2 linked regions of the Shumkonia mesophila genome follow. The protein of the gene in region 2 interacts with the protein of the main gene of each other region in a pairwise test. Links are inferred from orthologs where the notes say so. Each region holds a gene or a part of one and is shown on either strand. Other genes may lie near its edges.

Region 1 (14,323 bases), on a different replicon or contig from region 2:
GCCGGAATGCGTCGGACTTCCCCCCCAGACACCGGTTTTGTTTCCCCCAAAAAAGACGGGTGGGCCGAACGCCGGCCCACCCGTTCAGCAACGGGAGGTTACTTCACGCGGCCTTCCCGCCAGGCCTGGATCAGCTTGTCGTAGTCGACCGTCTCGCCCTTGGGCTTCTCGTTGGCCAGCTTCGGCTTCGGCTCGCCGGGCTGGGCGTACCAGTAGGCCGGGTCCTTCTCTTCGTTGAGCTTCGGGCCGCATTCCTTCTGGGCGCCGGAACGGGCGATGCGTTCCATCACCCGGTCCATCTCGCGGGCCAGGTTGTCCATGGCGCGATCGACGCTCACTTCGCCGGCCACCGCCTCGCCGATGTTCTGCCACCACAACTGGGCCAGCTTCGGATAGTCGGGCACGTTGGTTCCGGTCGGCGTCCATGAGACGCGGGCCGGGCTGCGGTAGAACTCGACCAGGCCGCCCAGCTTGGGCGCACGCTCGGTGAAGCTCGCATGTTTCACCGTGCTGTCGCGCACGAAGGTCAGCCCGACATGGCTCTTCTTGGCGTCCACGGTCTTCGACACCGTGAACTGGGCGAACAGCCACGCCGCCTTGCGGCGGTCGACCGGCGTGCTTTTCATCAGGGTCCACGAACCGGCGTCCTGATAGCCGAGCTTCATGCCCTCTTCCCAATAGGGACCGTGGGGCGAGGGGGCCATGCGCCACTTGGGCGTGCCGTCGGCGTTGACCGTCGGGCCCGGCTCCACCATCGTCGCGGTGAAAGCGGTGTACCAGAAGATCTGCTGGGCGACGTTACCCTTGGCCAGGAACGGCAGGTATTGGTAGAAGTCCATGCCGAGCGCGCCCGGAGGGGCGTACTTGCGCAGCCAATCCATGTACTTCGTCAGCGCGTACTTGGCGGCCGGACTGTTGGCGCCGCCGCCCCGGCTGACCGAGGCGCCGACCGGCGTGCAGCCGTCGACGCGGATGCCCCATTCGTCGACCGGCTTGCCGTTGGGAACGCCCTTGTCGCCTTCGCCGGCCATGGAGAGCCAGGCATCGGTGAACCGCCAGCCGAGGTCGGGGGCTTTCTTGCCGTAATCGTTGTGCCCGTAAACCACGGTGCCGTCGATTTCCTTGACATCGTTGCTGAAGAACTCGGCGATGTCCTCGTAGGCCGACCAGTTGACCGGCACACCCAACTCGTAACCGTACTTGTCCTTGAACTTCTTCTTGAGATCGGCGCGCTGGAACCAGTCGTAGCGGAACCAGTAGAGGTTGGCGAACTGCTGGTCGGGAAGCTGGTAGAGCTTGCCGTCCGGCCCGGTGGTGAACGACTTGCCGATGAAGTCGTCGATGTCGAGCGTCGGCAACGTCACGTCCTTGCCCTCGCCGGACATCCAGTCGGAAAGCGGCACCACGAAGCCGTAGCGCATGTGGGTGCCGATGAGGTCGCTGTCGTTGATATAGGCGTCGTAGATGTTCTCGCCCGACTGCCATTGCGTCTGCAGTTTCTCGATGACGTCGCCTTCCTGGATCAGGTCGTGCGTCACCTTGATGCCGGTGATTTCCTCGAACGCCTTGGTCAGCGTCTTCGATTCGTATTCGTGGGTCGGAATGGTTTCCGAGACGACCTTGATCGACATCCCCTTGAAGGGCGCGGCCGCCTTGATGAACCACTCCATCTCCTTCATCTGTTGGTCCTTGGTGAGGGTCGAGGGCTGGAATTCGCTGTCGACCCACTTCTGCGCCGCCGCCATGTCCGCGCTGGCCATGCCGGCCGAAAGCACGAACGAGGCGCCGACCGCCCCGCCCATCAGGGCTCGTCTTAGCCTCTCCCTTGACATCGTCGTCATCTTTCGCCTCCTACCGGCCTTGAAGCCGTTCCGGTTGCCCGGTTGCCGCCGCCGCGGTGAAGGCCGAAACACCGGCCGGCGGGAAACTCTCCCTCCTCAATTTTCTGCCGTCACCCCCACCTGAGGATGCCGATCAGCCAGACCAGCGAAACCGCGAAGGCCCCCCACAGCGTGGCGTCGCTGAGGCCAATCCAGGCCAAGTGGATGTAGGCGCTGCCCAGAAGGCCGACGAACAGGCGGTCGCCCGGCGTCGTCGGGATGGGCAGCCAGCCGCGCCGCTCGGCGCTCGGCGCCACCACCTGCCAGACCGTCATGGCGGCCAGGATCACGCCGATGGTGCAAAAGAAGATCACCGTTGGGAGCGTCCATGCCATCCACGCAAGAGCCATGGTCCGTCTCCTCTCACACCCGGCCGAGGGCGAAGCCCTTGGCCATGTAGTTGCGCACGAACCAGATCACCAAGGCGCCCGGCACGATGGTGAGAATCCCGGCCGCCGCCAACAGGCCCCAGTCCAGGCCGCTGGCGCTGACCGTGCGGGTCATCACCGCGGCGATCGGCTTGGCGTTGGTGGTGGTCAGCGTGCGGGCGAACAACAGCTCGACCCACGAGAACATGAAGCAGAAAAAGGCCGTCACCCCGATGCCGGTGCGGATCAGGGGCACGAAGACGGTAAGGAAGAAACGCGGATAGCTGTAGCCGTCGATGTAGGCCATCTCGTCGATCTCGCGCGGCACCCCCGACATGAAGCCTTCCAGAATCCACACCGCCAGCGGCACGTTGAACAGCAGGTGCGAGATGGCCACCGCGATGTGGGTGTCGATCAGGCCGAAGGTCGAATAGAGCTGGAAGAACGGCAGCAGGAACACCGCCGGCGGCGCCATGCGGTTGGTCAGCAGCCAGAAGAACATGTGCTTGTCGCCGAGGAAGCGGTAGCGCGAGAAGGCGTAGGCCGCGGGCAGCGCCGTCAAAAGCGAGATCGCCGTGTTCATGCTGACGTAGACGATCGAATTGATGTAACCCGAATACCAGGCCTCGTCGGTGAAGATCTTGATGTAGTTGCCGAGCGTCAGTTCGGTCGGGATGATGGCGAATTCGCCCAGGATGTTGGCGTTGGTCCTGAGCGACATGTTGAGCATCCAGTAGATCGGAAGCAGCAACAGGACGAGGTAGAGGACCAGGCCCAAGGTTCTCTTGCGCACTCTCATCGCTTTTCTCCGGTGCCGACCCTGAGCAGCGCCTGGTAGAACAGCCAGCTGAACAGCAGCACGATCAGGAAATAGATGATCGAGAACGCGGCCGCCGGCCCGAGGTCGAACTGGCCGACCGCGATCTTCACCAGGTGGATGGACAGGAACGTCGTGGAATTGCCGGGCCCGCCGCCGGTCAGCACGAACGGCTCGGCATAGATCAAAAAGCTGTCCATGAAACGCAGCAGCACGGCGATGGTCAGGACGCCGCGCATCTTGGGCAACTGGATGTAACGGAACACCGCCCACGCCGAGGCGCCGTCGATGCGCGCCGCCTGGAAATAGGCTTCCGGGATCGCCCGCAAGCCGGCATAGGCGAGCAGCGCCACCAGCGGCGTCCAGTGCCACACCTCCATCAGCATCACCGTGATCCAGGCGTCCAGCGGCGCCGCGGTATGGTCGAAGCGGATGCCCAGCGTGTTGATGGCGGCGCCGAACAGGCCGATGTCGGGACGCGTGAAGATGATCCAGATGGTGCCGATGACGTTCCACGGGATGAGCAGCGGCAGGGCCAGCAGGACCAGCGTGAGCGAGGCCGTCCAGCCCTTCTTGGGCATGGCCAGCCCGATCAGCACGCCCAGCGGAATCTCGATCAGCAGCACCAGCCCGGAGAACAGGAACTGACGCCACAGCGCCTCGTGCAGGCGGCGGTCGGTCAGTACCTCCTTGAACCACTCGGTGCCGACGAAGACGCTCTGGCCGGGTCCGAAGATGTCCTGGACCGAATAGTTGACCACCGTCATCAGCGGGATGATGGCCGAGATCGCCACCACCACGAAGACCGGCAGGACCATGAACCACGCCCGGTTGTTTTGCCATTTGTCCATCGCCGGCTCCCTCTAGCGCACCAGGCGACCGTCGGCGTAAAGCCAGGTCAGGTGGGGGTTGAATTGGATGGTGGCCCGCTCGGCCGGAACCGTCTGGCCGGCCGACACCTTCACCTTCAGCACGTGCTCGCCCAGCCGGCAGGTGACGATCTTGCGCGCGCCCAGATCCTCGACGTCGGCGACCTGGACGGCCAGCCCGGCGCCGCCGTCGGCCAGGCGGATGGATTCGGGGCGCACGCCGATCTCCAGCACCGAGGCTCCCACCGCCTGGGTCAGCACGGCATCGGAAAGCGGAATGGCCTGGCCCGCCACCTCGGCGCCGGTGGCGGTCAGCCGGCAGGGCAGGAAGTTCATGCCCGGGCTGCCGATGAAATAGCCGACGAAGCGGTGCGACGGCGTTTCGAACAGTTCCTGGGGCGTGCCGACCTGCAGCACCCCGCCCTCGTACATCACCACCACCCGGTCGGCGAAGGTCAGTGCCTCGTTCTGGTCGTGGGTGACGTAGATGAGGGTCAGCCGATAGCGCTCGTGGATCTCCTTGAGCTTGCGCCGAAGCTGCCATTTGAGATGGGGATCGATGACGGTCAGCGGCTCGTCGAACAGGATGGCGGCGACGTCGGAGCGCACCAGTCCGCGGCCCAGCGAGATCTTCTGCTTGGCGTCGGCCGGCAGCCCGATGGCCCGCTTGCCGAGGTGGACGACGAGGTCCAGCATCTCGGCCACCTCGTGGACCCTGACCTTGACCGTCGTCTCGTCGATGCCGCGGTTGCGCAGCGGGAAGGCCAGGTTGTCGAAGACCGTCATGGTGTCGTAGATGACCGGGAACTGGAACACCTGGGCGATGTTGCGGTGCTCGGTCTTGGTGGTCGTCACGTCGTGGCCGTTGAAGAGCACCCGCCCGTGGCTCGGGCTGATCAGCCCGGAGATGACGTTGAGCAGGGTCGTCTTGCCGCATCCCGAGGGGCCGAGCAGGGCATAGGCGTCGCCGTCCTGCCAGACGTGATCCATTGGCTTCAAGGCCCAGTCCGCCTCGTCGCGGGGATTGGGCAGGTAGGAATGGGCCACCCCGTCGAGATGAATTTCAGCCATGGGCCACCTCCCCCAGCAGCCTGGGAGCGCCGCCCGACGGCGCCGCCACCAGCGCCCCCGCGCGGTCGAATACGAAGAAGGCGCCGGGATTGACGTAGACGCGGATGGCGTCGTTGATGCCGAACCGCTGCACGCCCTCCTCCTGGGCCACCCAGGAAACGCCGTTGTGGGCGACGTGGACGAAGGTTTCCGAGCCGCTGATCTCGCCCAGTTCCACCACGCCTTCGATTTCGATGTCGGCGACGTGGCGCCGGGACAGCGCCAGGTGGTTGGTGCGCACCCCCCAGCGATAGACGCCGTCGGCAAGCCCCGCCAGATGGCCGGCCAGGGGTACCCGAAGGCCGGCCCCCAGCAGCGCGGCGCCGCCTTCCACCTTGCCCTCGATCATGTTCATGGGCGGATCGCTGAACACGGCGCCCACCCGTTCGCTGGCCGGGCGGTTGTAGACGTCGATGGTCGGCCCCGCCTGCAGCACCCGGCCGCCGTCGACCACCAGGGTATTGCCGCCCAGCATCAGCGCCTCCAGCGGCTCGGTGGTGGCGTAGACGACGCAGGACTGGCGCATCTCGAAGATGGCCCGCAGTTCCTGGCGCAGTTCCTCGCGCAACTTGTAGTCGAGGTTGACCAGCGGCTCGTCGAGCAGCAGCAGGCGGGCCCGCTTGACCAGCGCGCGGGCCAGCGCGATGCGCTGCTGCTGGCCGCCGCTGAGCTCGGCGGGCAGCCGGGCCAGCAGGCCGTCGATGCGCAGCATTTCGGCCACCTGGCGGACCCGCCGGTCGATGTCGGCCTTGGCAACGCCGGCGCGGCGCAAGGGCGAGGCGATGTTGTCGTAAACCGTGAAGGACGGATAGTTGATGAACTGCTGGTAGACCATGGCGACGTCGCGCCGGCGGACCGAAACGCCGGTGACGTCGGCGTCGTCGACCCACACGCGCCCCGCCGTCGGCCGGTCGAGCCCGCAGAGCAGGCGCATCAGGGTGGTCTTTCCCGAAAGCGTGGGGCCAAGCAGGATGTTGAGGGAGTCCGGCGCGAGATCGACAGTCGTCGGATAGATGTGGGTCGCCGTTCCCACCCGCAACGTCACCTGGTCCAGTCCGATCCTCATCGTGCCATCACCGATGTTTGTATGATCGCTACTCTATTCGCGCCTTGATCGCCGTCCTCTTGCTTCGTGCACCGGGTCGCGCCGCCGACCCGTTCGCCGCCCCGCCCGTCCCTATCCGTATCGATGATCGAAAGCGAATCGCCACCGCATCGCGCCGGACGGGGCGACCTCCCCGCCATCGGCGGCGTCGGGGTTCCGTCCCCAGCGCGCAAGGCACTGCAACCCACGCTCGCGGATGGACCCAATCCCCGGGCAGCGGCCGTCATCGGCCAGCGTTGCCAAAAGGCCTTTATTTTGTCCGGATATTGGCCGTTGGTCCGCCGAAAAACCGGTTCTGCGGCAAGCGGCCTCCATCTCTACGAGGTTGTGCCCCGTCACGATCGCCTCCAAGCCTCCGCGGTGTACAGCGCCCGGTTGTCATGGCCGGCGCCGCTCTTTTTCTTGGCCCGCCCGCGTATGGAGGGGCAAATCGATACTGTTCAAAGCCGAAAATTTTGTCAATCTTTGGTTTTCGAATTGGCGTATTGCTTTTCGTTTTCGAACATTAATCCGTGAAGGCGATTCACAACCGACGAGACTCTTCCTCGCGGATTCGTGCCGTTTTCATCGACGGAGTGGCGGATGGGAATCGTCCGCCGTGTGACGAAGCCGCCGGTTGACGGCGAGACGGCGGGGCGCACTCGGTGCATCGGCCCCAAAGCCGGGCGGCCGTTTCGCCGCTCGATTCGCGGGACGGAGGCTCAAACGAACAGGGCGCGGCCCTGAGGCCGCGCCCTGTCGACTGGACGTCCGCGAAGAGGTACGGACTACTTCTTGAGAAGCTTCACCATGGTGCTGCCGATGGAGGCCGGCGTTTCGGCGACCGCGATGTTGGCGCTCTTCATCGCCTCGATCTTGTCGCCCGCCGTGCCCTTGCCGCCCGAGATGATGGCGCCGGCATGGCCCATGCGACGGCCGGGAGGGGCGGTGACGCCGGCGATGAAGCCGACCGTCGGCTTCTTCACCTTCGACTTCTTGAGGAAGTCGGCCGCGTCCTCCTCGGCGGAACCGCCGATCTCGCCGATCATGATGATCGCCTCGGTCTCGGGGTCGGCCAGGAACATCTCGAAGCAGTCGATGAAGTTGGTGCCGTTGACCGGATCGCCGCCCAGGCCGATGCAGGTGGTCTGGCCGAAACCGGCCGCCGTCGTCTGCGCCACCGCCTCGTAGGTCAGCGTGCCCGAACGCGACATGATGCCGATCTTGCCCTTGCGGTGGATGTGGCCGGGCATGATGCCGATCTTGCATTCGCCGGGCGTGATGATGCCGGGGCAGTTGGGGCCGATGAGCCGGGTTTTGGTCCCGCGCATGGCCCGCTTGACGCGCACCATGTCGAGCACCGGAATGCCCTCGGTGATGCACACCACCAGCGGCAGCTCGGCGTCGACCGCCTCCAGGATGGCGTCCGCCGCGAATGGCGGCGGCACGTAGATCACGGTGGCATTGGCGCCGGTGGTGGCGACCGCCTCGGCGACGGTGTTGAACACCGGCACGTCGAGGTGTTTCTGGCCGCCCTTGCCCGGGGTGACGCCGCCGACGACCTTGGTGCCGTAGGCGATCGCCTGCTCGGTGTGGAAGGTGCCCTCGCCGCCGGTGATGCCCTGGACGAGAAGCTTGGTCTTTGAGTTGACGAGTACGGACATCAGGCGGCCTCCTTCACCGCTTTGACAATCTTCGCGGCGGCATCGCCCAGGTCGTCCGCCGAAATGATCGGCAGCCCGGACTTGGCCAGGATCTGCTTGCCGGCCTCGACGTTGGTGCCCTCGAGGCGGACCACCAGCGGAACGTTGAGGCTGACCTCGCGGGCCGCGGCCACCACGCCTTCGGCGATCACGTCGCAACGCATGATGCCGCCGAAGATGTTGACCAGGATGCCCTCGACCTTGGGGTCGGACAGGATCAGCTTGAAGGCCGCGGTGACACGCTCCTTGGTGGCGCCGCCGCCGACATCGAGGAAGTTGGCCGGCGAACCGCCGTGCACCTTGATGATGTCCATGGTGGCCATGGCCAAGCCGGCCCCGTTCACCATGCAGCCGATGGAACCGTCGAGCGTGATGTAGTTGAGCGAGTGCTTGGCCGCCTCGCGCTCCGCCGGATCCTCCTCGGACTCGTCGCGCAGTTCCTGCACGTCCTTGTGGCGGAACAGGCCGTTGTCGTCGAAGTTCATCTTGGCATCGAGCGCGATGACCGCGCCCTCGCCGGTGACCACCAGCGGATTGATCTCGACCAGGCTGGCGTCGAGGCTGAGGAAGGCATTGTACATGCCCATCAGGAACTTGACGGCGGCGCCGACCTGCGCCCCTTCGAGTTTGAGCCCGAAGGCCACCTTGCGGCAGTGGAACGGCTGGATGCCGGTGGCCGGATCGACCGAGACCTTGACGATCTTCTCGGGCGTCTTGGCGGCCACCGTTTCGATGTCCATGCCGCCTTCGGTCGAGGCCATGATGGTGACGCAGGACTTGGCGCGATCGATCAGCATGCTGAGGTAGCATTCGCGGGCGATGTTGCAGCCCTCTTCGATATAGACCCGCTTGACCTCCTTACCGGCCGGACCGCTCTGGTGCGTGACCAGGGTCGAGCCCAGCATCTGGCCGGCGTTGGCCTTCACGTCCTCGATCGACTTGACGACGCGCACGCCGCCCGCCTTGCCCGCCTTCTCTTCCTTGAACTTGCCCTTGCCGCGGCCGCCCGCGTGGATCTGCGACTTGACGACCCACACCGGCCCGCCAAGGGTTTTGGCGACGCCCTCGGCCTCCTCGGCCGTGTAGGCAACGCCGCCGCGCGGCACCGTCACGCCGAACTTGGCAAGCAGCTGCTTCGCCTGATACTCGTGAATATTCATTGATCTACCCGAGCTTGTTGGAAACCGCTGTCGGGCGGGGAGGGACCGTCCCTGCCGCCCTTCGAAATGGAAAAGGAAACCTGCCGTCCCGGCGGCCACATGGCCCTGGGACCATGCGTTTCCCAAAGCACGTTAGGCGGACTCCCCCTCCCCTTCAACAGCGATTTCACGATGTGGAGGCTCCATCCGCCGCCGCGTCGCCACATGGTGAAAAATCTCTCGTGCTTTGGGGAACGCCCGCCGGCCGGAATTGACTCGCCGCCATACCGGCGGTAACGAGTGACACTTCCCATATCCCCAGGGACAGCCAAACAATTCTCCGCCAATCGGGAGGACTACAATGAGGAATTTCAAGCCCGACGCCAAAGGCCCCCTGAAGGGCCTTCGCATTCTCGACATGACCCGCGTGGTGGCGGGCAACGAACTCACCGTCCTGCTCGCCGATTTCGGCGCCGACGTCATCAAGATCGAAACCCCCGACAAGGGCGACGACCTGCGCGGATGGAAGACCCAGGGCGTCTCCACCCACTGGAAGGTCTATTCGCGCAACAAGCGCAGCCTGACGCTGAACCTGCGCGAAGAGAAGGCCAAGGAACTGTTCTCCAAGCTGGTCGCCACCGCCGACGGCCTGGTCGAGAACTTCCGCCCCGGCACCCTGGAAAAGATGGGCATGGCGCCGGCCGAACTGCACAAGATCAACCCCAAGCTGGTCATCGTGCGCATTTCCGGCTGGGGCCAGGACGGCATGTACAAGCACAAGCCCGGCTTCGGCACCCTGATCGAGGCGATGAGCGGTTTCGCCGCCTCCAACGGCTTCGAGGACCGGCCGCCGGTGCTGCCGGCGTTCGCCATGGCCGACATGATCGCCGGCCTGACCGGCGCCTCGGCGATCCTGGCCGCCATCCGCGAGGTCGAGGTCAACGGCGGCAAGGGCCAGGTCATCGACCTGCCGCTGTTCGATCCGCTGTTCTCCATCCAGGGCCCGCTGCCGGCCAACTACAAGGTCACCGGCAAGGTCCCGAAGCGCCTGGGCAGCCGCTTCACCATGGCCGCGCCGCGCAACGCCTACCAGGCCAAGGACGGCAAGTGGGTGGCCCTTTCCGCCTCGACCCAGGGCATGTGGGAGCAGTTCGCCAAGTCGATCGGCCAGGAAGCGCTGATCGAGGACGCCCGCTTCAAGACCAACTCCGACCGCCTGAAGAACGTCGATGAACTGGACGAGATCGTCAGCGCCTTCATGGGCAAGCACGATCGCGAATACATCCTCGACTTCTTCGACAAGGCCGGCATCACGGTGGGCCCCATCTGCGACATCGCCGACCTCATCGACCATCCCTACGTCAAGGACCGCGAGATCATCGTCGAGGTCCCGGACGAGGAACTGGGCACGCTGCCCATGCACAACATCACCGCCCGCCTGTCGGGCACCCCGGGCGAGTTCTTCCGCCCCGCCCCCAAGCTCGGCGAGCACAACGCCGAAATCCTGGGCGAGCTCGGCGTTGCCGCCGACGAGGTGAAGGCGCTGAAGGACAAGGGCGTCATCTGACGCTTGACCGACGCCTAAGCATTACGTCCTCGGGCCGGCCGCCTCCCAGCGGCCGGCCCGTTGCATTTGGGGTGCCGCAACGTCCCCCTCCCTCGTTTTCAGGCCACAGCCCTGAAGTTGGCGGCGGAGGGACAGGCCCAAGGCAGCAACTCTTCGATGTGGCTTTGGGATGCGGGTGATAACGTCGGTGCCACCCGGCCACTTGTGCCACGCCCGCGAACGGAGTTCACTCGATGCTCCTTTCCGATGCGGCAGCGGTGGTCCCCGATGGCGGTACTCATAGTCTTCTCCGGGCTTCCCGGAACCGGCAAATCGACGGTCGCCTTCCAACTGGCCGGGGAACTAGGCGCAGTCTGGCTGCGCATTGACACCATCGAGCAGGCGATGCGCGACAGTGGCGCCCTCTCCGGCTCGCTTGACGACGCAGGATACCGGGCCGCCCATGCTGTAGCGCACGACAACTTGCGCCTCGGCCGCACCGTTGTGGCCGACTGCGTGAACCCCTGGATGATCACCCGCGACGCGTGGCGCGACCTCGGCCGGCGGGCCGGTGCCGTCGTGCTGGAGGTCGAAATCGTCTGCTCCGACGCGACGGAACACCGCCGCCGGGTCGAGGGCCGGGTGCCCGACATTACCGGCCTCAGGCTGCCCGACTGGTCCGCAGTGATCGACCGCGACTACCACCCATGGGACCGCGCGCCCTTGCGACTGGACACCGCGAGGCTGAGCGTCGCGGAGTGCGTGGCGGCAATCCGGGTGCAGGGGGGCATCTTCCGACAGCAGTAGACTGTTCGCCTCGGAAGGCCCCGCCACAAGGGGAAGGAACGTTGTGACGCCGACTGGACCGCATCCTCATGGCTTCCTGCCCGAACAAAAAAAGCCGGGCGGTCGGAACCGCCCGGCGAGGCTGCATTTACGTCCGGAAATCTTGGGCGGCCGTTGCCGCCCTGGCATCTACTTCTTGAGGTAGGTCTTGATCAGTTCCTCGGCGATCTGCACGGTGTTGAGCGCGGCGCCCTTGCGCAGGTTGTCCGACACGCACCAGAAGCCGATGCCGTTCTTCACCGTCGGGTCCTTGCGGATGCGGCTGACGAAGGTCGCATCCTCGCCGGCGCATTCGACCGGGGTCGCGTAGCCCTCGTTGGCCCGCTTGTCGATCACCACGACGCCGGGCGCCTTGCGCAGGGCGGCACGCGCCTGCTCGTCGGTGATCGGCTTCTCGAACTCCACGTGCACCGCCTCGCCGTGACCGATGAAGGTGGGGATGCGCACGCAGGTGGCGAACACCTCGATACCGGCGTCGAGGATTTTCTTGGTCTCGACCACCATCTTCCATTCTTCCTTGGTCGACCCGTCGTCCATGAACATGTCGATATGGGGAATGGCGTTGAAGGCGATCTGCTTGGTGAACTTCTTCTGGTGCCGGCTGGCCGGCTCGTTGGCGTAGATGCCCTTGGTCTGGTTGAACAGCTCGTCCATGGCTTCCTTGCCGGCCCCCGACGTGGACTGGTAGGTGGCCACCACGACGCGCTTGATCTTGGCGATGTCGTGCAACGGCTTCAGCGCCACCACCATCTGGATGGTCGAGCAGTTGGGGTTGGCAATGATGCCGCGCTTCTTGTAGCCGGCGATGGCCTCCGGGTTGACTTCCGGCACCACCAGCGGAATGTCCGGCTCCATGCGGAAGTACGACGTGTTGTCGACCACCACGGCGCCGGCGGCGGCGGCCCGCGGCGAATGGGCGGCCGACACCTTGGCGCCCGGCGAGGACAGCACGATGTCGATGCCCTTGAAGTCGAACTTGGCGAGGTCCTGAACCTTCAGGATCTTCTTCTCGCCGAAGGACACCTCCTTGCCGACCGAGCGCTCGGACGCCAGGGCGACGACCTCGTCGGCCGGGAAGTTCCGTTCGTCCAGGATGGCAAGAATTTCGCGCCCGACGTTACCCGTGGCGCCCATGACGGCAACTCTGTAGCCCATTGTTGTTTTCTCCCGATTGGAGCGACCCCTCGCGGCCGCGTCTTGCTGTTGCATATGGCCCTCAACGAAAAGGCCCGCCAGGGACATCCTGCGGGCCTTTTTCGGTCATTCGTAAGAATGCGTCCGGCCCGCGCTACCCCACGGTTTTCGCTTTAGTGGTGGTGGTGGTCGTGCCGGTGACGGAAATGCGCGCGAACGCAGCCTTCGGGGCCATGCCGGCGCCGATTGCCTTGTGAGCGAACCCTGTGAACGAACGATCCATCATCGTCTTTCGAACTCCGTCGGCCGCCAGCATTATCCAGAAGCCCGGGCAAATGCAAGGGCAAGCTGCGTGGCGGCCGGTAAATTTCGCGGCGTGCCGGAATTTCGGGGACACCATACTAAATTCGGGCAGAAACCACGCAAGAGGCGAAGGCGTCCGAATTTAGTATGGTGTCCCCGAAATTAATGGTGTCCCCGAAATTAGGTCAGGCGGCCAGCTTGTCCAGTTCCTTGACGATCGATTCGCCCATCACCGTCGTCGACACGCGGGCCTTGCCCTTCTGCATGATGTCGGCGGTGCGAAGGCCGCCGTTGAGCACGTTCTTCACCGCCTGCTCGATAAGGTTGGCGTCTTCCGCCATGTCGAAGGAATAGCGCAGCATCATGGCGAACGACAGCAGGGTGGCCAGCGGATTGGCGATGCCCTTGCCGGCGATGTCGGGCGCACTGCCGTGCACCGGCTCGTACATGGCGCGCCGGCGGCCCTTGGCGTCGGCGGCGCCGAGCGAGGCCGAGGGCAGCATGCCCAAGGACCCGGTCGCCATCGAGGCCTCGTCGGACAGCACGTCGCCGAACAGGTTGTCGGTGACGATGACGTCGAACTGCTTGGGATTGCGCACCAGCTGCATGGCGCAGTTGTCGGCGTACATGTGGGTGAGCTGGACGTCCGGGAATTCGGCGTCGTGCAGCTTCTGCACCTCTTCGCGCCACAGAAGGCCGCTTTCCATGACGTTGGCCTTCTCGGCCGAGACCAGGCGGTTGGCGCGCTTGCGGGCCAGTTCGAAGGCGACGCGCGCCACGCGCTGGATCTCGGGCGTGGTGTAGACCTGGGTGTTGACGCCGCGCCGGGTGCCGTCGGGCAGCGTCTCGATGCCGCGCGGCTCGCCGAAGTAGACGCCGCCGGTGAGCTCGCGCACGATCATGATGTCGAGGCCCTTGATGACGTCGAGCTTCAAGGTCGAGGCCTCGGCCAGGGCGTCGAAGACCACCGCCGGGCGCAGGTTGGCGAACAGGTCCATGTCCTTGCGCAGGCGCAGAAGCCCGGCCTCCGGCCGCTTGTCGAACGGCACCTTGTCCCACTTCGGCCCGCCCACCGCGCCCAGCAGCACGGCGTCGGCTTTCATGGCGTCGGCCATGGTTTGGTCGGAAACGGCCTCGCCGCAAACGTCATAGGCGCAGCCGCCGACCAGCCCCTCGGCGATGTCGAAGGAAACGTGGCGGCGGCGGTCCATCCACTCGATGACACGGCGGACTTCGGCCATGACTTCGGGGCCGATCCCGTCGCCGGGCAGCATCAGCAGGGTCTTGGCGGAGGGCATGCTTCTTCTCGCTTTCTTGTTGTTTCCGTTGGGCGCCGCCGGCGGATCAAGCGGGTTGGGCGGCGGCGCGATGCACCCAGGGCTGGGTCATCTTCTGTTTTTCCTCGAAGGTCTCGATGGCCTCGGCTTTCTGGAGGGTGAGGCCGATGTCGTCCAGGCCCTCGAGCAGGCAATGCTTGCGGAAGGGGTCGATGTCGAACGTGACGCAGCCGCCGTCGGGGCCGCG
Region 2 (14,269 bases):
GCCTCTCGATTTTCCGGCTTCTCCTTCCACGGGTGTCTCTGTCGGCGACGGCGGCGCCTGGATCTTCGATCTCGACAACACCCTCTATCCGGCGGTGGACAGCCTATTCGTGCACGTCAGCCAGCGCATCCGGGACTACATCGGGCGCTTCCTCGACCTCGATCCCGAGGCGGCCTTCCAACTCCAGAGGGACTACTTCGTGCGCTATGGGACGTCGTTGCGCGGCATGATGATCGAACACGCCATGGACCCCGTCCCCTTTCTGGCCTACGTCCATGACGTCGATCTCGCCATGATCGCCCCCAACCCCCGACTGGATGCCGCCCTGGAGCGCCTGGGCGGACGCAAGCTGATCTTCACCAACGCGTCTTCGGACCATGCCGAGCGCGTGCTGGAACGACTGGGCGTCGCCCGCCGCTTCGACGCCATCTTCGACATCGCCGACGGCGACTTCGTACCGAAGCCGGAGCCGGCGCCCTACGCCACCCTGGTCCGCCGGTACGTGCCGAAGCCCGCCGCTGCCGTCATGGTCGACGACATCGCCCGCAACCTGGCGCCGGCGGCGGCGCTCGGCATGACGACGGTGTGGCTGCGCAACGACACCGACTGGGGCCGCACCGGCGCCGCCGACGGCCACGTGCACCATGTGGCGGACGACCTCATCGCGTGGCTGGAAGACGCGGCGGCGGGGCCCTTCCGCCGATCCGCCTGACCCGTCGACCTTCGCTGGCCGTTGTTGACAGACGCCGGCCACTTGCCCATGTTCGGGGGCCGACCGTTCCCTTGTTCAGACCATTGTTGGACACCCATGACAATCAGCACCCTGCAGCCCATCATCGACGCCGCCTGGGAGGCGCGCGAATCCATCACCCTGACGACCGAAGGCGAGGTCCGCGACGCCGTCGAGGCCGCCCTCGACCTTCTGGATTCGGGCAAGGCCCGCGTCGCCGAGAAACGGGACGGCGCCTGGCAGGTCAACCAGTGGCTGAAAAAGGCGGTGCTGCTGTCGTTCCGCCTGAACGACATGGCCGTCATCCCCGGCGGCCCCGGCAAGGCGCAGTGGTTCGACAAGGTCGCCTCGAAGTTCGACGGCTGGGACGCGGCACGTTTCCGCGCCGCCGGCTTCCGCGCCGTGCCCCACTGCGTGGTGCGGCGCTCGGCCTACATCGCGCCGGGCGCCGTGCTGATGCCGAGCTTCGTCAACCTCGGCGCCTATGTCGATTCGGGCACCATGGTCGACACCTGGGCCACCGTGGGGTCGTGCGCCCAGATCGGCAAGAACTGTCACATCTCGGGCGGCGCCGGCATCGGCGGCGTGCTGGAGCCGTTGCAGGCCGGCCCGGTCATCATCGAGGACAACTGTTTCATCGGCGCCCGCTCCGAGGTCGCCGAGGGGGTGGTCCTGGGCGAGGGATCGGTGCTCTCCATGGGCGTCTATCTCGGCGCCTCGACCCGCATCGTCGATCGCGCCACCGGCGAGGTCCACATGGGCCGCGTGCCCCCCTATTCGGTGGTGGTTTCGGGCACCATGCCGGGCAAGCCGCTGCCCGACGGTTCGCCGGGACCGGGGCTTTATTGCGCCGTCATCGTCAAGAAAGTCGACGAGAGAACCCGTTCCAAGACCTCGATCAACGAACTGCTCAGGGAATAGCCGCCAACCGTGGCCGCCCGCCTCGACCCCGTCGATCTCACCCGCGCCCTGGTGCGCTGTCCCAGCGTGACGCCAAGCGACGCCGGCGCGCTGGCGGTGCTGGAGGGCGCCCTGGTCCCGCTCGGGTTCACCTGTCACAGGCTCAAGTTCTCGCAGGCCGGCACGCCCGACGTCGACAACCTCTATGCCCGCCTCGGCACCGGGCGGCCCCACTTCTGTTTCGCCGGGCACACCGACGTGGTGCCGCCGGGCGATGTCGGCGCCTGGTCGGCCGGGCCCTTTGCCGGCGAGGTGATCGACGGCCGGCTGATCGGCCGCGGCACGGTGGACATGAAGGGCGCCATCGGCGCCTTCGTGGCCGCCGCCGCGGCCTTCCTGGAGGGTCGCCGGGACGGCTTCAAGGGCTCGATCAGCCTGCTTATCACCGGCGACGAGGAAGGCCCGGCGATCAACGGCACGGTCAAGGTCCTGGAGTGGATGAAGGCCAAGGGCGAGATACCCGACCACTGCCTGGTCGGCGAGCCGACCAACCGCGAGGCGCTGGGCGAAACGGTCAAGATCGGCCGGCGCGGCAGCCTCAACGCCTTGTTGACGGTGTACGGCACGCAGGGGCACACCGCCTATCCACAGCACGCCGACAACCCCATCCGCCGCCTCATGCGGATGTTGACCGCCATCGCCGATCGGCCGCTCGACGAAGGAACCGCCCATTTCGAGCCGTCGCGCGCCGAGGTCACCTCGATCGACGTCGGCAACCCGACCACCAACCTGATTCCCGGCAAGGTGACGGCGCGCTTCAATGTGCGCTTCAACGACCGGCACTCGGGCGAGTCGCTGAAGGCCTGGATCGGCCAGCGCTGCGCCGAGGTAGGCGGGCGGTTCGACCTGGCCTGCGAGGTATCGGGCGAATCCTTCCTGTGCCCGCCCGGCCCGTGGACGGACCGCCTGGCGACGGCGATTCGCGGGGCGACCGGGCGGACGCCGGCGCTGGACACCGGCGGCGGCACTTCCGACGCCCGCTTCATCAGGAACCTCTGCCCGGTGGCCGAGTTCGGCCTTTCGAGCGCCACGGGGCACAAGGTGGACGAGGCGGTGACGGTGGCCGATCTCGTCAGCCTGACCGAGGTTTACCGCCGCCTGCTCGCCGGCTACTTCGCGGACCCGCCGTGCCCAGCGTGAACGAAATCCTGCGGGCCCTGTACGGCGCGTACCGTCTGGCCCGCTTCGATGCCGGCGGCTTGGCCTACTTCGACGCCACGCCCGGCGGCTTCTGGAAATCCTTCTTCGCCGCCGTCATCGTGCTGCCGCTTTACCTGCTGCTGCTGGCGGTCCGCCTGCAAGGCGATCTTCCCGAGGGGACGCCGGCCCGCTTCCTGGCCATCGAGCTGATCGCCTACGTCATCGGCTGGGTCATCTATCCCCTGGTCATGGCCACGGTGGCCCGCCTGATCGACCGCGAACGGCACTACGTCCGCTACATCGTCGCCTACAATTGGGCCTCGGTGTGGCAGAACGTCCTTTACCTGCCGGTCGCCATCCTTTCGGTGGCCGGCCTGCTGGCGGGCGGCGCGGCGGGTTTCATCGCGCTGGCCGCCCTCGTGGCCGTTCTCGTCTACGCCTGGTTCGTGGCGCGCATCGCGCTCGCCCTTCCGGGGCTCCATGCCGTGCCCCTGGTGGCCCTCGACGTCGTGCTCGGCCTCCTGCTCAACGGCTTCGCCGACAGCCTGCTCTAGGAATCAGTAGAAGACCTCGGTCAGGTAAAGGCCGCAGGCCGGCGCCGTCGGCCCCGCCGCCGCGCGGTCGCGCGCGGCGAGGATACGCGCAACGTCGCCGGCGCTCCATTTTCCCTCGCCCACCCGCTTCAGCGTCCCCACCATGTTGCGCACCTGATGGTGCAGGAACGAGCGCGCCCGGGCCGTCACCCGGATCTCGTCGCCGTCGCGGGCCACCTCGATGGCGGAAAGCGTCTTCACCGGCGAATTGGCCTGGCATTCGGCGGCGCGGAACGAGCTGAAGTCGTGGCGGCCGATCAGCCCCTGGGCCGCCTCGTGCATGGCTTGCGCATCCAGCGGCACCGGCACCCACCAGGCGCGGCCGCGATCGAGCGCCAAAGGCGCTCGCCGGTTGGCGATGCGATAGAGATAGGCCCGGCCGACGGCCGAAAAGCGGGCGTGGAAATCGTCGGCGACCCGCTCGGCGGTCCGCACCGCCACCGCCGCCGGCCGCAGATGGAAGTTGATGGCGTCGCGCACGGTGTCGGGGCCGGCCTCGCGGACGAGATCGAAATGCACCACCTGGCCCAGGGCATGGACGCCGGCATCGGTACGCCCGGCGGCGAACGTGGTGATCCGCTCGCCACAAAAGCGCAGGATCGCCTCCTCGATGACCTGCTGGACGGCGAGCCCGTTCTCCTGGCGCTGCCAGCCGACGAAGTCGGCGCCGTCGTATTCGACGATGAGCCGGTAACGGGGCATGGGCGGCGGTCCCCTTAAGGCCCTAGGCCAGCCGCGAACCGGCGGGCACGGCGAAGCCACGCAGGAAGGCGGCGGCGTCGGTCGGCGCCTTGCCTTCGCGCTGCACCCGCTCCAGGCGGAGCGCGCCCTCGCCGCAGGCCACCGTGAGGGCCTCGTCCACCACCGTTCCCGGCGCCTGGCCACGCCCGGGCAGCGCGCGCGCCGCCAGCACCTTGAGACGGCTGCCGGCGGCTTCGCACCAGGCGCCCGGCGACGGCTGGAAGGCCCGTACGCGGCGCTCCAGATCGACGGCCGGCAGCCGCCAATCGAGCCGGCTTTCCCCGCGCTCCAGCTTGGCGGCGTAGGTCGCCCCCTCGGCCGGCTGGGGCTTGGGCGCGATCCGCCCCTCGACCAGCCCGGTCAGCGCCTCGACGGCCAGGCGGGCGCCGACCTCGGCCAAGGCGTCGTGCAGCGTTCCGGCGGTGGTGTCGGGCGTGATCGGCACGCGTTCCATCAGCAGGATGGGGCCGGTGTCGAGACCCTCGTCCATGCGCATCAGGGTGACGCCGGTTTCGCTGTCGCCGGCCAGGATGGCCCGCTGGATGGGGGCGGCGCCCCGCCAGCGGGGCAGCAGCGAGGCGTGGACGTTGAGGCAGCCGAGCCTGGGCGCCTCGACCACCCGTTTCGGCAGGATCAGGCCGTAGGCAGCGGTCACGGCGGCATCGGCGCCCAGCGCCACGAAGGCGTCCTGCTCGGCCTCGCTTTTCCTGAGGCTGAGCGGCGTGCGCACGGCCAGGCCGCGCGCGGCGGAGAAGGCGTGAACCGGGGCCGGCCGCTCCTGATGGCCGCGGCCGGCCGGGCGGGGCGGCTGGGCGTAGACGCAGGCGATGTCGTGGCCGGCCTCCATCAGCGCGGCCAGAACCGGCACTGCGAAATCGGGACTGCCCATGAAGATGAGACGAAGACGCGACATGGATCGGGGCTCGCCAGTTGCCATCGCAGGCTTCCTGTAAGCACAGCCGGCGGGCGCTTGGCAAGGGCCAGCGCACGCCACCGGCGGCCGGTCAGTCGATGACGCAGATGTAGCGATGCTCGGTGGTCAGGCAGCGGCTGACCCGCCATTCCACCGGCTTGCGGTCGATGCTCATGGCCAGGCGGGCGATTTCCTGCAACGGCTGGCCGGGCTGGATGCCCAACAACTCGGCCTCGCGCTCGGTGGCGGCGACGGCCCGCAGGTACTCCTCGGCCTGGTAGATGGTGACCCCGTAGCGTTCCTCGTAAAGCTCGTAGAGGGTGTTGGGCAGGCCGTCCCGCGACATCTTGGCCAGGCCGCTGAACTTCTTGGCCGACAGCGAAATCCGCTCGACGATGGTCGGCCGGCCGCCGAGGTCGCGGATGCGATCGATCTGGATCACCTGGTTGCCGGATTTGAGATCCAGCCTTTCCTCCTCCTCCCGCGTGGCGCGCCGGGTCGTGCACGACAGCACCCGGCTGCTCGGCAGCTGGCGCGAGCCGTCCTTGCCGATGAGGTGGAAGAAGTGGAACAGCGCGCGGTGCGGATTGTGGGTGGCGACGAAGGTTCCCCGCCCCTGTTGGCGCACCAACAGATTCTGCGCCGTCAGTTCGTCGAGCGCCTTGCGCACGGTGCCCTGGCTGACCCCGTAGCGGGCGGCCAGCTCGAATTCGCTGGGCAGCTTGTCGCCGGGCCGCCAGTCGCCGGCGATGAGCTGCTGGATGATCGAATCCTTGATCTGCTTGTAAAGGGGCCGGAAATCGACGTCGCCGCCCGGCCGGGGCGCGTCCCCGGCCCGATTTGCCGCCCCGTTCGCAACGCTTTCTGCCATTCCAACCTCTCCCCGGGGAGCCAGCAGCCTCGCCCGTGCATTCCGCTCCCGGAAACAACCTTATGTTCTATGGTCTTATATAAGATATATCCTTTGGCATTGACAGGGGCACGTCAAGCTCAATAGTTTTGGCTCTCGTCATTCAGTTTTGGTTCTCGTCATTCGCATGTATCATGCAAGCCAAGGGAGGACACCGTGGCAGCTCCAGATTTCCTGGTTCATGACTCCGCCGATACCGTCGGCGTGGTCGTCGTGGAGGGTGTCACCGCCGGTCAGCAGTTGACCGGTTGGGTGATGGACACCGACAAGACCATCAAGATTAAGGCCCTCAACCCCATTCCGTTGGGACACAAGGTGGCGCTCGCCGTCATCAAGAAGGGCGACACCGTCATCAAGTACAACAACGACATCGGCAAGGCCGTGGCCAACATCGACAAGGGCGGGCACGTCCACGTTCACAACACCAAGACGAAGAGGTGGTAACCATGAAGAAACCAACTTTCTGGGGATACCGCCGCGAGAATGGCCGGGTCGGCGTCCGCAACCATGTCGTGATCCTGCCGCTGGACGACCTGTCGAACGCCGCCTGCGAGGCGGTCGCCAACAACATCAAGGGCACCATGGCCCTGCCGCACCATTACGGCCGGCTGCAGTTCGGTGAAGACCTCGAACTGCATTTCCGCACCATGATCGGCACCGGCGCCAATCCGAACGTCGCCGCCTGCATCGTCATCGGCATCGAGCCGCTGTGGACGCAGCGCATCGTCGACGGCGTCAGGAAGACCGGCAAGCCGTGCGAAGGCTTCGCCATCGAGAAGAACGGCGACATCGCCACCATCGCCGCCGCCTCGCGCAAGGCCAAGGAATACGTGCAGTGGGCCAGCGAGCTGACCCGCGCCGAATGCCCCGTCAAGGACCTGTGGGTTTCGGTCAAGTGCGGCGAATCCGACACCACCTCGGGGCTGGCCTCGTGCCCGACGGTCGGCAACCTGATCGACAAGATGGACGCCTGGGGCGCCACCACCTGCTTCGGCGAAACCTCGGAGATCACCGGGGCCGAGCAGGTTTGCGCCACCCGCGGCAAGACCCCCGCGATCGGCAAGAAGTTCCTCAAGACCTGGAACGACTACAACGACTTCATCCTGTCCGTGAAGACGGACGACCTTTCCGACTCGCAGCCGACCAAGGGCAACATCGAAGGCGGACTCACCACCATCGAGGAAAAGGCTTTCGGCAACCTCCAGAAGATCGGCAAGAAGGCCAAGTACATCGAGGTTCTGCAGCCGGGCGAAGCCCCGACGAAGGGCCCCGGCCTCTACTTCATGGACACTTCCTCGGCCGCCGCCGAGTGCGTGACCCTGCAGGCCGCCGCCGGCTACGTCGTGCACCTGTTCCCGACGGGACAGGGCAACATCATCGGCAATCCGATCGAGCCGGTGATCAAGCTCAGCGCCAACCCGCGCACCGTACGCACCATGAGCGAGCACATCGACGTCGACGTTTCCGGCATCCTGCGCCGCGAAATGAACCTCGATCAGGCCGGCGACAAGCTGATCGACATGACCATACGAACCGCCAACGGCCGCCTGACGGCGGCCGAGGCCCTTGGCCATCGCGAATTCGTCATGACCAAGCTGTACCGCAGCGCCTAAAAAAAGCAGAATGGACGGGCCGCTTCTCGCAAGAGGGCGGCCCGAACCACATAGGGCACTCGCGTTAAGTACGACAGGGATGTGCACAATCAGGAGAAGACCATGAAAACATATGGCAAGATCGCGTTGACGACGGCGGCCGCGGCGGTCGCTCTGACGTTAGGACTGGCGGGCACCGCCTTGGCGGAATTCCCCGACAAGCCCATCAACTACATCATTCCCTTCAAGCCGGGCGGCGAATCCGACGTCACGGCCCGCTTCCAGCAGCCCTACTTCAAGAAGTTGTTCAACCAGGATCTGGTGATTTCCTACAAGGACGGCGGTGGCGGCGCGGTGGCCTGGGCGCAGCTCAATACGATGGCCGGCGACGGCTATTCGGTCATGGGCACCAACCTGCCGCACATCGTGCTGCAGCCGGCCCAGAAGGACGTCGGCTACACCACCGACGAGATGACCAACGTCCACATGTTCCATTTCTCGCCCGACGCCATCGTGGTGAAGGACGATAGCGAATTCAAAACGGTCAAGGATCTGATCGCCTTCGCCAAAGCCAACCCCGGCAAGGTGACCTTCTCGGGATCGGCCAAGGGTTCCGCCAACCACTTGGCCCAGGTCACCTTCGATCGCCTGGCCGGCATCAAGACCGCCTATGTCGCCTTCGCCGGCACCGCGCCATCCACCACCGCCCTTCTCGGCGGCCAGGTCACGGCCTCGTGGGGCTACACGACGGTTCCCTCGCAGTACCCCGGCACCCGCATGCTGGCGGTCGCCATGGAGAAGCGGCACCCCAACTTCCCCAACGTGCCGACCTTCAAGGAACTGGGCTTTGACATGGTCAGCGGCGCCTATCGCGGCATTGGGGTCCCCAAGTCGACGCCCGAGAACCTGCGCGTGAAACTGGGCCAGATGTTCCAGAAGATCAACGACGACCCGGCCTTCATCAAGCAGATGGAAGACGCCGGCTTCGCCATGGTCAATGCCCCTTATGGGCCCGAACTGACCAAGTTCATGACCAAAACGAAGGCCGATATCCTGCAGTCGTCCAAGGAAGCCGGACTCATCAAGTAGCAATCCCCGCGGCGGACGATATTCGGGCGCTCCGGTCGATTCCGATCGGGGCGCCCCTATAAAACGGGAGGAAACCCGTGGAGAGTGTTTATGAGTGGATTTGAATTCATCCTGGCTGCCCTGACTCCCTACCACATCGCCATCGCGCTGGCGGGAGTGGTTGCGGGCACCGTCGTTGGCGCCCTGCCGGGCCTGACCGCGACAATGGCCATCGCGGTTCTCATTCCCATCACCTTTTCGATGGAACCGGCCTCGGCGCTGATTCTGATGGGCGCCGTCTACACCGGCGCCATCTACGGCGGGGCCTATTCCGCCATCCTGCTGAAGACACCGGGGACGCCTTCGGCCATCGCCACCACGTTCGACGGCTATCCTATGGCCCGCAGGGGGGATGGCGATCTGGCGGTGACGCTGGCCTGCACGTCCTCCGTGTTCGGCGGTCTGGTCGGCGCCACCGTGCTGCTCCTCCTCGCCCCGCCACTCGCCGAGATCGCGCTGGCTTTCGGGCCGGTCGAATACTTCTGGTTGGCCATTTTTGGCCTGACGCTGATTTCGGCGCTCTCCGAAGGACACCTGCTGAAGGGCTTGATCGGCGGCTGCTTCGGGATGCTGCTCACCACCATCGGCGTCGCCGAGGTCAGCGCCGACATTCGCTATACCTTCGGCTCCCAGACCCTGATCGGCGGCATCGAGCCGGTGGCCGCGCTGATCGGCCTTTACTGCATTCCCGTGATGATCGATCTGGTCGCCGCCCCGGGGCGTCACCTGAAGGTCTCTGCCGAGAGCCGCGGGTTCCGGCTGCGCGAGGCGCTGACCCTGTCATGGCGCCACAAGTTCAATCTGGTCCGCAGTTCAGTCATCGGCACCCTGGTCGGCATCCTGCCCGGCGCCGGCGGCTCCATCGCCAGCCTGGTCGCCTATTCCGAGGCCCGCCGCGCCTCCAAGCGCACCGAGCATTTTGGTACCGGTGAGCCCGAGGGCGTGATGGCCAGCGAATCGTCCAACAACGCCACCGTCGGCGGCGGTTTCATTCCCACCCTGGTGCTGGGCATCCCGGGAACGCCGCCCGACGCCGTCATCCTCGGCGCCCTGCTCGTGCAGGGCATCCGCACCGGTCCCAAGCTGTTCGTCGGCGAAGAGAGTTCGATCGTCTACATCTTCATCGCCGGCCTGTTCATCGCCACGATGCTGATGTTTCCGACCGGCCTGCTGATCGGCCGCTACGCCTTTCGGTTTATCGTCACCGTTCCCAAGGCCCTGCTGGTGCCAACCGTCGCCTTCATGACGATCATCGGCACCTATGCCATCCGCAACAGCATGTCCGATGTCGTCATCATGATCGGGCTCGGCGTTGTCGGCTGGGTTCTGGATCGTTACGGCTTCAAGCCGTCACCCATCGTGCTGGGACTCATCCTGAGCCGCATCGCCGAACAGGGCTTCGTGCAGGGATGGATCATCGGAACCGCCCGGGGCAACGTGGTGGCCGAGTTTTTCGCACGGCCCATTTCGTTGGGCATCATCGCGTTCATCGGCGTTTCGCTGTTCTACCCGATGATTGCCAAACGCTGGAGAATTAGCACGGAGATGAAAAAATGACGGCCAAGCCTGAACGCGACACCCCAGGCATCATCCTGGCCGCCGTCTTCATCGTGATCGGCGGCATCTTCCTCGCCGAATCGCGGAACCTGATGGATGCCGATTCCTATGTCTTCCCGTCGGCCATCTGCGCCGTGATGATCCTTCTCTCGACGATCTTTATCATCAAGAACCTCGTGCGCCCCCAGCCGGACGTCGACGCCTCCATCGTACCGGGTTCGACGTTCCGGCGTGCCGGGCTGGTCGCCATGATGCTGGCCAGCGCCCTCGTCATGCCCTACGTCGGGTTCGTGCTGGGGGGATTGGGCGTCTTCGCCGCGCTGACCGTGCTGGCCATGTTCGAGCCGTGGAACCCAAAACGCGCGCTCCTCTACGCGCTGATCGGCGCCGCCATCGTCAGCGTGTTCTACATCGTGTTCGCGAAGGTGTTTTTGGTGCCGTTGCCGGAAATGCCGTTCCTCTGATCGTCGTCGGGCCGACGACTCCGGCCATTCCGCCACCCGAGGTCCCATTCATGCGGGCCCCGGGTGGCAGAAGGTTACCGGCCTACTTCTTGTACCAGGGGCAGTTCTCGGCAGACGCCTTCGCGCCGTCGAATTCGCCCTTGGAGTTGGCGTACTGCGTGTAGACGACCGAGCCGTCGGGCGCGCACCACGGATTGAGGAACGTCCCCGCCTTGCGGGTCTCCCCCGAACTGGCACAACCGGCAACCAAAACAGCCGCCAACGCGGCAACGACGAAACCCAGTTTCATCTTTTACCCCCTTCTCAAAACAACGAAAAAATCGGCCGTGCCCTTCTAGGTATGGGGACGGCCGCGCTGCGGCAAGGGGGCATCGTCAAAACCCCGGTGCCGAAAGTTCGTCTTCGGCGGGCAGATTCGGCCCGGATTGTGGCAAAACGATGAGAAAGCGCCGGTCCCGCAAGGGTTCGGCCGACGCCGCCGGGGCGCCGGCCGGCCATCCCTTTCAGCCGAGCAGGTTGCCCTGGTTGTCGAAGGCGAAAGGCTTGGCCTCGCCCAGGACGGCGAACGAGCCCGGTTTCGCCTTGATCTCGTCGAGATAGGTCTCGGACATCTGGATCTTGTGCAGCTTCTTGGTGTTCTTGATGCGCACGATGCGCAGCTTCTCAAGCTCGAGCCCGACGCAGGTCTGGATGGCCACGGCAATGGCCTGCCTGTCCGAGTTGACCACCATCGGCATGCGCGCCCCTTCGAGGTTGCGCGCCGTGATGCCGTTGGTATAGGTCGAGCCCAGGTCCATCTTGTTGAAGACCCGAAGCGTGATCAGGTCGGCCACGCCCATGCCGGCGACGTTGCCATGCGATTCTTCGGAAATGTCGCGGATGATGATGCGCTTGAGCGGCAGCGCCACGAAGCCGGGAAGGCCCGAGGAGGCCCGCCCGGTGACCGTCGGGTCCATGCCCTGGCCGCTGATGTTCTTGCCGATCTCGTCGACGATCAGAACGTCGATGGACGACATCAGGAGCTTGCCCATGATGTCCTTGGCCTGGATCAGCAACTCCTTCTCGCGGGCCACCATCTTCTCCGGCGGGATGGCCTCGATGACCGCCAGGCCGTCATAGGCGTTTTCCACCAGGCCCAGCGCGAAGACCACCGGCAGCACCTTCATCTGCGCGGCCGCCGCCTTGGGAATGATGTCGGCGAAGCGGGTAAACCCCAGGGAATGGAACATCGTGGCGCCGTGGTGTTTGCCCAGGCCGATGACCATCATCTTGCACAGGCCGCTTTCGTAATCGCCCTTGTAGTTGGAATGGGGCTTGATCTTGTTGAGGATGACGATGCCATCGGCGCCATGGGCGTACTTGTCGCAGTAAAGGGGAACGCCCTCCACCGACGTGGTCTCGACCACCTCCATGCTGGCCAGGATCGGCGCGCCGACGCTGGCCTCGGTGATGCCGTAGCCTTCGAGCAGGCTCTTCTGGCCGTCCGCCGTGCCGCCGCCGTGGCTGCCCATGGCCGGCACCAGGAACGGCTCGGCCCCCCAGGCCTTGAGTTGGTCGACGACGGTCTTCAGAATCTCGACGGCGTGCGGAATGCCGCGGCTGCCCGCCGTGATGGCGATGCGCTTGCCCTTCACGTCGGGGCGCTTCGGCAGCGCCGCCAGGGTGCGCTCGACGGCCTGCCTGACGTCGGCGATCGCCTCCTTGGGAAAGCGCTGCTCGACGGGAAGCATGCGCGGCAACGGATAGTTTTCGCCGGCCGGCAGCGAAAGTTCGACCTTGTCCAGTTTCACGGTGGCATGGCTCCATGCGCAAGAGTGCGGCGCAGCCCTTGCCGGCGCGCCAGGTTCCGGGGGGAGCGGCATCTTAGCGGATTCGCCGGAAATCTTCGAGAAATTGCGGGCGGGCGAGAGAAAAAATTATGGCTCAGCCGACCGCGGCGCCGTTCAGTTTCTTGCTCTTGACCAGCTTGCGCAGGATCATGCCGCGCTTGAGCGCCGAGATGCGGTCGACGAACAGCACCCCGTCGAGGTGATCGATCTCGTGCTGGATGCAGGTGCCGAGCAGGCCGTCGGCCTCGATCTCCCGCTCCTCTCCCGTCTCGTCGAGATAGCGCACCCGCACGCGGGCCGGACGGATGACCTCGGCGTAATGCTCGGGCAGGGACAGGCAGCCCTCTTCGCGGGCCTCGTCGTCATCGGACACCCAGACGATCTCGGGATTGGCCATGCATAACGGCGCCAGCGATCGGCCCTCGCCGTCGTCGTCCTCCTCGCCATGCGGCGCGGCGACGACGATGACCCTTTTCAACACCCCCACCTGGGGCGCGGCCAAGCCGATGCCGTCGGCAGCCTTCATGGTTTCAAGCATGTCGTCCATCAGCCGGCGCACCGCGCCGTCGACGGCGGGCACCGGCCGGCACTTCGCCTTCAGGCGGGGGTCGGGGGCGATGAGGATGGGCAGGACAGCCATGGGACTCCACGTTCGACAGGCTCGCGATACGCCGAGCACATATGGCCGATTCCCGCCGCCGTCAAGTCGCGGGATTGCCCCCTAGCGCGGGCGCTGCACGCGCGCCCGGTAACTCAGCATCGCCTTGCCGCCGGCCGGAACGGCAACGGTCCAGGTGGCCTCGCTGCCCGAGAAGGCCTCGTGGGCCTGGCTTTCGCTCAGGATTTTGGCCGCGCCGGGAAAGCGCTCGGCGAGCCGCACCGTTACCGGCTCGGACTTGGCGTTGGTCAGCGCGATCTGCTGCTCCGTCTCGAAGGCGCGCTCGGGCAGGCCGTCGGTGGTGAAGGCCGTCTGCCGGTATTGGATGCCGATATCGACCGCCTCGCCCAGGTTGAGCGCCACCTCTTCGTCGGCCGCCGTATGGGCGATCGACTGTTCGCCGGTGAACTGCATGCGTCCCTGGGAGTCGCGCTGGTAAACCCGCACCAGCCCGGCCGGCAGCGGCTGGCCGAGGCCGGACTTGGCGGCGTTCGCGAATTTCACATAGATGGCGGGCCGATAGGTTGTCGGCACGGCGCCTCCGCGCTCGGGCGTCTCGCCGATCCAGCGCTGGCGGACATACTGGCGGGTAACCGGCACCGTCGGCGCCGACAGCAGGGCCACCTGCTTGGTCTGGTTGTTGGCGAGCGTCGCCTTGCGCGGCAGCGCATAAAGATGGACGTCGCCCACCGCCTCCCGGCGCATGGCGTCCTCGGCCGGGGCGGCGGCCGCCATGGCGGCGCCCTTGAAGGCGGCCAACGGGCGTTCGCCCTCGCGGCGCACGGTCCCGGCGAGCAACTGCACGTCGGCATCGGCGAAAGCGACGCCGGTCTCGTTCACCAGCGACGCCCAGGCGCCGAGAGCCAGCGTTTTGCCGGCGGCGTCGAGTTCGGCGGCGTAGTCGGCCCGCCAGCGCAACCCCTCGGTCAGGTAGGTGAGCTCGAGCGGCGCCTCGGCGGCGGCGGCGCTTTCCGCCTCGATCAGCAGCGTCGGCTGCGCCCTCAGGCCGGCCGGCACCGAATCGAAAACCAAACGGCCGGGGACGGTGATTTCG

The links.
Region 1: the proteins of def (region 2) and ODR01_RS00910 interact in binary tests that used the Escherichia coli proteins (3 or more experiments, as listed by UniProt). The link is inferred for Shumkonia mesophila from one-to-one orthologs.

Annotation. Positions count from the first base shown.
Region 1 is NZ_JAOTID010000001.1:199,379-213,701, forward strand. The notes cover bases 10,505-13,403. They hold ODR01_RS00910 (aspartate-semialdehyde dehydrogenase), read right to left. Parts: upstream 12,518-13,403; coding sequence 11,492-12,517; downstream 10,505-11,491. Other genes in these bases: ODR01_RS00900 (CaiB/BaiF CoA transferase family protein), read left to right, coding at 10,505-10,537; ODR01_RS00905 (AAA family ATPase), read left to right, coding at 10,805-11,323; ODR01_RS00915 (hypothetical protein), read right to left, coding at 12,651-12,782; leuB (3-isopropylmalate dehydrogenase), read right to left, coding at 12,985-13,403. In the rest of the region: ODR01_RS00855 (acyltransferase family protein), read right to left, coding at 1-32; ODR01_RS00860 (ABC transporter substrate-binding protein), read right to left, coding at 99-1,760; ODR01_RS00865 (DUF2160 domain-containing protein), read right to left, coding at 1,952-2,230; ODR01_RS00870 (carbohydrate ABC transporter permease), read right to left, coding at 2,244-3,047; ODR01_RS00875 (carbohydrate ABC transporter permease), read right to left, coding at 3,044-3,916; ODR01_RS00880 (ABC transporter ATP-binding protein), read right to left, coding at 3,929-5,005; ODR01_RS00885 (ABC transporter ATP-binding protein), read right to left, coding at 4,998-6,110; sucD (succinate--CoA ligase subunit alpha), read right to left, coding at 6,917-7,792; sucC (ADP-forming succinate--CoA ligase subunit beta), read right to left, coding at 7,792-8,991; more of ODR01_RS00900, read left to right, coding at 9,332-10,504; more of leuB, read right to left, coding at 13,404-14,097; leuD (3-isopropylmalate dehydratase small subunit), read right to left, coding at 14,144-14,323.
Region 2 is NZ_JAOTID010000016.1:70,624-84,892, forward strand. Bases 11,425-14,269 are described here. They hold def (peptide deformylase), read right to left. Parts: upstream 13,198-14,269; coding sequence 12,652-13,197; downstream 11,425-12,651. Other genes in these bases: ODR01_RS21260 (hypothetical protein), read right to left, coding at 11,425-12,518; ODR01_RS21270 (DUF4139 domain-containing protein), read right to left, coding at 13,279-14,269. In the rest of the region: ODR01_RS21195 (pyrimidine 5'-nucleotidase), read left to right, coding at 1-712; dapD (2,3,4,5-tetrahydropyridine-2,6-dicarboxylate N-succinyltransferase), read left to right, coding at 809-1,651; dapE (succinyl-diaminopimelate desuccinylase), read left to right, coding at 1,661-2,830; ODR01_RS21210 (hypothetical protein), read left to right, coding at 2,818-3,384; tRNA pseudouridine(38-40) synthase TruA, read right to left, coding at 3,388-4,125; fmt (methionyl-tRNA formyltransferase), read right to left, coding at 4,148-5,077; ODR01_RS21225 (GntR family transcriptional regulator), read right to left, coding at 5,169-5,948; ODR01_RS21230 (SAF domain-containing protein), read left to right, coding at 6,144-6,431; ODR01_RS21235 (UxaA family hydrolase), read left to right, coding at 6,434-7,600; ODR01_RS21240 (tripartite tricarboxylate transporter substrate binding protein), read left to right, coding at 7,703-8,668; ODR01_RS21245 (tripartite tricarboxylate transporter permease), read left to right, coding at 8,759-10,264; ODR01_RS21250 (tripartite tricarboxylate transporter TctB family protein), read left to right, coding at 10,261-10,728; ODR01_RS21255 (hypothetical protein), read right to left, coding at 10,811-11,017; more of ODR01_RS21260, read right to left, coding at 11,232-11,424. UniProt on the Escherichia coli protein: Removes the formyl group from the N-terminal Met of newly synthesized proteins. Requires at least a dipeptide for an efficient rate of reaction. N-terminal L-methionine is a prerequisite for activity but the enzyme has broad specificity at other positions.